Regions from separate parts of the Clostridium sp. C1 genome, predicted to be linked through region 2. Evidence: a T-box and tRNA genes for the amino acid it is inferred to sense, from the RefSeq annotation. Region 2 holds a T-box; the other holds one or more tRNA genes.

Region 1 (3,333 bases), 660 kb from region 2:
AATAATAAGGACTCTTGTTGAAATGATGGCAAGGAGGAAAATGGAAATGATTGTAGATTTTATGGATGGAGCATTTTTCTGGATTGTATTAGCTTTATTTGTGGCTATATCTTGTATGTTGTTGAGTCAAAAGAAATAATAATAGGGGGAGCATATTGAAGATATGCTTTCTTTTTTGATTCAAGTCATAAAGGAATTTCTTTTTTCATATAAATAAACGGGTGATGATTCATATGAAAAAAACGATGTCTTTTATTATCCTTTTTGCTTTATGTACATGTTTATATAAACCAGTGATTCATGTATCATCATCAAAATTATTAAATCAAAGAGTGATTGTATTAGACCCAGGTCATGGTGGTTTAGATAATGGTGCCAGTGTAGCAGGGGTGGATGAGGATACTTTAAATTTGAAAATCAGTTTTGCTTTAAAAGAGGAATTAGAATCACGAGGGGCTACAGTATATATGACACGTACTGATGATCAAGATATGACAAAAAGAAATTATAACTATTCTAAACAAGATGATATGTATTTAAGAGCTTTGCAAGTAGATGCATATCAACCAGATCTATTTTTGAGTATACATCTTAATTCTTCCACATCTAGTGCTTGGGGTTCTCAAGTGTTTTATTATAAAAAAAGTGAAGATGGAAAAAGATTAGCCAATTGCATTCATGATCAGATGAAAACATTAACAGGAACAAGGAAGAATGTTTCATCAAGTAGTTTTTATATTTTACGTGCAACTCAATCATTGGGAGTTTTAATAGAATGTGGTTTTTTATCTAATGCTAATGAACGAGGACAATTAAAAAGTCGTGCGTATCATCAAAAATTAGCAATCGTCATTAGTGATGGTATAGAAGACTATTTTCATTCACTAGCAGCACCTCTATAAAAATATATATAAAAACGAAAAAAAGTATTGACGAAAAATGAAGGCTATGCTAATATATTAGGGCAGTCGTTAATGGGCCTGTAGCTCAGCTGGTTAGAGCGCACCCCTGATAAGGGTGAGGTCGATGGTTCAAGTCCATTCAGGCCCACCATTAATTACTGTCACATATATACATGGGCCTGTAGCTCAGCTGGTTAGAGCGCACCCCTGATAAGGGTGAGGTCGATGGTTCAAGTCCATTCAGGCCCACCATGTATAATATATATTTTTATGGGGCTTTAGCTCAGCTGGGAGAGCGCCTGCTTTGCACGCAGGAGGTCAGCGGTTCGATCCCGCTAAGCTCCACCATATAGGATATAACCTGTATTGAATGTTTTATAAAGCATTTGATGCAGGTTTTTTGTTATTTCATGGAAAATAGTCTATAATAATGTAAAGAGGTGATTAACTATGTGTACAGCTTTTCAATGTCATGGATATTTTGGAAGAAATCTTGATTTAGAAACAGGATTTCAAGAAGAAGTTGTTGTTACACCAAGATTCTATAATTTTCCATTCAAAAATGGAACGGATTTTAAAAATCAATATGCTTTGATAGGGATGGCAACAGTTGTTGAAGATTATCCATTATATGCTGAAGCAATGAATGAAAAAGGTTTATGTATGGCTGGCTTATATTTTCCAGATAATGCACATTATTTTGATCAAGAAGATAAAAAGTTAAATCTAACACCTTATGAATTAATTCCTTATTTTTTAGGTAAATATCAAAGTGTTCATGAAATCAAATCCATCATACATCAACTCCATATTATCAATATACCATTTCTACCACAAATGCCTTTAGCTCCTTTGCATTGGATTATTGCTGATCAAAACGAAAGTCTGATTTTAGAATCAACAAAAACAGGTTTGCAGATATATGAAGATTCATTACATATTCTGACAAATAATCCACCTTATCCATATCATCAGTGGAATGTTCATCATTATATGCATTTAACATCAGCATATCCACAAGATAATTTGATTCATCAAAATATGAAACCATATGGTAATGGTTTAGGAACAGTTGGATTACCAGGTGATTATTCTCCTGCATCACGCTTTATTAAAGCGTTATGGTTAAAAGACAATGCAAAGATGAATGATTGTGAACATGAAAATATCAGCCAGATTTTTCATATCTTAGATGCTGTCGCAATGGTCAAAGGTTCAGTGAAGACCAGTCAAGATAAAGATGATTATACTATTTATTCATGTTGTATGAGCATGAATCAGTTGACTTACTATTATAAAACATATGATAATAATCAAATTCAAGGTATACAAATGAAAAAACTTGATCTTCAAGCTTCACAATTATATATATTTATTTTAAATAGACAACAAAATATCCAATATTATGAAACTGCTTAGGCAGTTTCTTTTGTTTATTATTGATAATAAAAATATTAAAAATGAAACATTTTAAAATAAAGAAGTAAGATATACTTTTTTCTAGAAAATGAAATGATTTTAGCGCTATGAGTTTCATAATAGGAGGAGGAAAAAACATGAATTTTTTTAATAAGCTGCAAGTAGGCTTAGAAAAAATTGTCGGACCATTTGCAACAATGGTCGCTAAGAGTAAGTATATTAAAGCCTTAACAGAAGGGTTTATGTATACTATGCCAATTACTTTAGGTGTAGCAGTTATTGCTGTCTTATCTAATTTGCCTATTGATCCATGGGTTGATTTTTTAAACAGTACAGGATTATATACAGTAGGGCAAGAGGTTGTATCTTTAACATTATCTTTACTTGCTATTTATGTTGTAGGAGCAATTGGATATTGTTTTACTAGAAATGAAGGAGAACAAGGTATTATTGGAGCTGTCATGTCAACAGCAGCCTTTATTATTTTAATGCCGATTCAGACGTTTACAAATGAAGTAGGAACTTCTGTATCAGCTTTATCAACAAGCTATATGGGTAGTGATGGAATTTTCTTAGCTTTGATTTTAGGTTTATTGATTCCTAGATTATACTGTTATTTAATGAGTAAGAATTTAAAATTAAAATTACCAGATTCTGTTCCACCTATGGTAAGTATGTCATTAGCACCAACATTTGTCGCTATGATTATCTTTACATTTGTTTTTGCCTTAAAATGGGCATGTACATTTACACCATATGGTAATGTCTTTAATGTTGTTTCAACATTGATTGGTCAACCTATTTCATATTTTGGAGCTTCACCAATTTCATTAATTATTGTTTTCTCATTAATGAATTTAATCTGGTTCTTTGGAATTCATCCAAATGCTATTTTAATGCCATATATGCCTGTATTAATGATGGCCTCTATGGCAAATACAGAAGCTTTTCTAGCTGGAGAAACAATGCCTTATCTTGTGTTTGGAATCTTAGGGGCATGTGTGCAAATTGG
Region 2 (3,333 bases):
ACCGTGTTCATCTACGTTACAATAAATATCTAAACCATATTTTTGACCAACAATAAAGTCATCCATACCAAATCCAGGAGCAGTATGAACACATCCTGTACCTGCTTCAGCCGTAACATGATCTCCTAAGATAACTAATGATTCACAATCATATAATGGATGTTGACAAGTAATCATTTCTAATTCTTGTCCCTTAAATGTTTTTAAAATCTGTTTTTCTTTTAATTCAAATTTTTCCCATAAAGAATCAACCAATTCTTCTAAGACAATCAATTTTCCTTTTTCACTTTGAACAAGTGCATACGTATAATCGGCATTTAAACAAATCGCAAGGTTTGCTGGAATTGTCCAAGGTGTTGTTGTCCAAATGACAAAGCTTGTATCTGTATCTAAAATACCTTTGCCATCTTTAACCTGGAATTTCACAAAAATAGTTGGACTTTTGACATCATGATATTCCACTTCTGCTTCAGCTAAAGCAGATTCACTTGATGGTGACCAATAGACTGGTTTTAATCCTTTATAGATTAAACCATCCATCGCCATCTTTGCGAAAACATCAATTTGATTGGCTTCAAATTCTGGTAATAATGTTAAATAGGGATGATCATAATCAGCAAATGTTCCGACACGAATACATTGTTCTTTTTGAATGTCAACTTGTTTTAAAGCATATTCATAACATTTTTTTCTAAATTCAGCTGTACTTAATTCTTTACGATTGACACCTAATTTTTGAATAGCATTTTCAATTGGTAAACCATGAGTATCCCATCCAGGAATATAGGGTGTATACAATCCTAACATGTTTTTATAACGACAAATCACGTCTTTAATAATTTTATTTAACATATGTCCTGTATGCATATTTCCATTGGCATATGGAGGACCATCATGGAAAACAAAGTCATCGTGTCCTTCATTTTGTTTGATGACTTTTTCATACATTTTGTTTTCTTGCCATCTTTGAACATAACCTGGTTCCTTTTTAGGAAGATTTCCACGCATTTCAAAGTCTGTTTTAGGCATCAATAATGTGTCTTTATAATTCATTTTATTCCTTCCTTTCTCAAATAAAAAAACGTCCTGTTAAAGGACGTGATGACGCGGTACCACCTTTATTCATATCATAAAGATATGCTCTCTATATCTTAACGCGATGAACGTCTTATCCTACTTGATTTCAGATAAGCTACTCTCAGGCCGATTCATTATAAGTTCCCCTTATTTGCTTTTCACCAACCGCAAACTCTCTGTAAGCTTTCCTTATAAACTGTCCTTGTCATTGTATTTGTTTTCTTGTTCTTCTTTAATTAAACTGAAAATTTCTGATTTGTCAATAGTTTCTAACATTTCTTTGCTCATTTTTACAACATTTGCTCTAAAATCAATAGCTTCCTGTTTAAACGTATCCATATCCTTAGACAAACCACGCACATATTCCATTGATTCTTTTAAAATCATATTGGCATTTCGTTTGGCTTTTTCAATCAATTCACTAGCCTCTTTTAAAGCTAGTCTGGCAATTTCTTCATTCGTCTTTTCATGAACTGATATCTTTTTCGTAAGTAAAGTGTTTTGTTCTTTTAAATCAGTCATTTCTTCTTCCATAGACTGAATAACTTCTTTTTGTTTTTCAATTTCCTGTTTTAATTCTTGAATACGGTCATTCACCTCAACAATATTATAACCACGAAATTGCTTATCAAATTGTTCCAATCTTTCCACCTCACTTATAAAAGTATCCACTTACAACATGATTTCCCTGTCTAGTTTGTTTATTTTCATCGACAATCTTAACACGACCATGATGTTTAAAAGATACCATATCATTATTATGACACAAATAACTCACTTCTTCAACAATTTTATAATTGACTTTGACATGCCCACTACGAATAGCCTCACTGGCTAATTGACGAGAAACCTTAAACATGGCAGACACCACTTTATCTAAACGCATACTTGATAAAATAAAAGAACGTGATATATAATCATGAACAATTTCAATATCTTCATGACATTCCTGTAAACGCACTTTTGCTTTTTTTATCTGTTTTAATGTTTGAGCAATATAGGGATAAGTTTGTTTTGTACAAGCAAAAAAGCAACGTTGACCATCATCAATATCCCCAATACATTCACGTTTAATACCTAAATTCATCAATGCCCCTAATATATCTTTGTGATGTATTTTTCCAAACTGTTGATGATAAAGAATTTCTACCAGCTGTATTTCAAAATCATCTTTATCAATCATATAGTAATCAGGACAGATAATCATACGCTGATTTTCAGCATTGAGAAAACCACCAAAGCTTTCAATTTTTAATTCTTTACCAATAACACTTTTAACAATTTCTCTTTCATGTGGATTATAGAAAGGTGTTAAAATCATACGTTGATGCTGTAAAGCCTGAAATTGATAATCTAAAATTTTCTTAACAAAAACTTCGTCACCTTTAAAATGTTCTAACATCAATCAAAAAGAAAGTATTAGTAAGCAAAGCTTACTAATACTTGTTTATTCTTCTTTTTCAGACTCATCCATTGTAATATTGCCAGATACGCCAATATTTTTAGGAGTACATAAGAAAATTTTAGGTCCAATTTGTTGAATATCACCTTCAATTGCAAAAATAACACCACTTAAGAAATCAATCACACGTTTTGACTGTTCTTTTTGTAAACGATGTAAATTCACAACTGCTGCTCTTTTTTGTTTTAAATACGTCGCAATTTCCTGTGTTTCTTTATATGCACGTGGTTCAAACAAAATCAAATGACTATCTTTATTTGCACTTAATGCTTTCATTGCATCAGTTGTTTTTGTAGATTTTGCTTTTTCAAACAAACTTGTTTTTCCATTGTCTTCTTCCTGATCTATTTCTTGATTTTCATAAACATCATCATCGTCTTCTTCAAAAAACCATTTCTTTACTTTTTCACCGTATCCCATGAGGTAACCTCCTTACATCTATACATCATTATATCATATAATATGTATGAAAAAAAGAGGAAAATACGGGAAATATTACATCACTTAAAGGATTTAAGGACATTCTACATGAACAAGAATGACATCTTCTCCTATCGTTATAACATGCTCGATAGGAATAACAATGGCCGGTGGTCCTTTAAAAAAACAAATAAACTTAAAAGCCGAAAAACGTTCAACAATCAAAGCCTGTATACATTGACAAAGTGGGTCTATTTCTAAATCAACAACATATCCTATTTTACATCCCGTTGAAGCATCAATAACATCCTTACTTTGCAAAGTTAAAAAACGCATTTTATCACCCCTATAATATATGCCATTATCTGGTCATA

What was found. A T-box is a leader RNA that pairs with one kind of tRNA and senses whether it is charged. The one in region 2 lies ahead of ileS (isoleucine--tRNA ligase), so its partner is inferred to be a tRNA-Ile.
Region 1: it encodes a tRNA-Ile, which carries the amino acid that the T-box ahead of ileS (isoleucine--tRNA ligase) is inferred to sense. The anticodon was not compared.

The regions. Positions count from the first base shown of each region.
Region 1 is NZ_CP073631.1:2,831,520-2,834,852, forward strand. It holds gene KEC48_RS15070 (MATE family efflux transporter) at 1-5, shown strand, start outside; gene KEC48_RS15075 (N-acetylmuramoyl-L-alanine amidase) at 234-902, shown strand; tRNA gene KEC48_RS15080 (tRNA-Ile) at 977-1,053, shown strand; tRNA gene KEC48_RS15085 (tRNA-Ile) at 1,078-1,154, shown strand; tRNA gene KEC48_RS15090 (tRNA-Ala) at 1,175-1,250, shown strand; gene bsh (choloylglycine hydrolase) at 1,353-2,321, shown strand; gene KEC48_RS15100 (PTS transporter subunit EIIC) at 2,459-3,333, shown strand, end outside.
Region 2 is NZ_CP073631.1:459,816-463,148, reverse strand. It holds gene ileS (isoleucine--tRNA ligase) at 1-1,053, opposite strand, end outside; T-box leader at 1,090-1,295, opposite strand; gene KEC48_RS02360 (DivIVA domain-containing protein) at 1,267-1,719, opposite strand; gene KEC48_RS02355 (YlmH/Sll1252 family protein) at 1,730-2,479, opposite strand; gene sepF (cell division protein SepF) at 2,525-2,959, opposite strand; gene KEC48_RS02345 (YlmC/YmxH family sporulation protein) at 3,053-3,295, opposite strand; gene KEC48_RS02340 (sigma-70 family RNA polymerase sigma factor) at 3,321-3,333, opposite strand, start outside.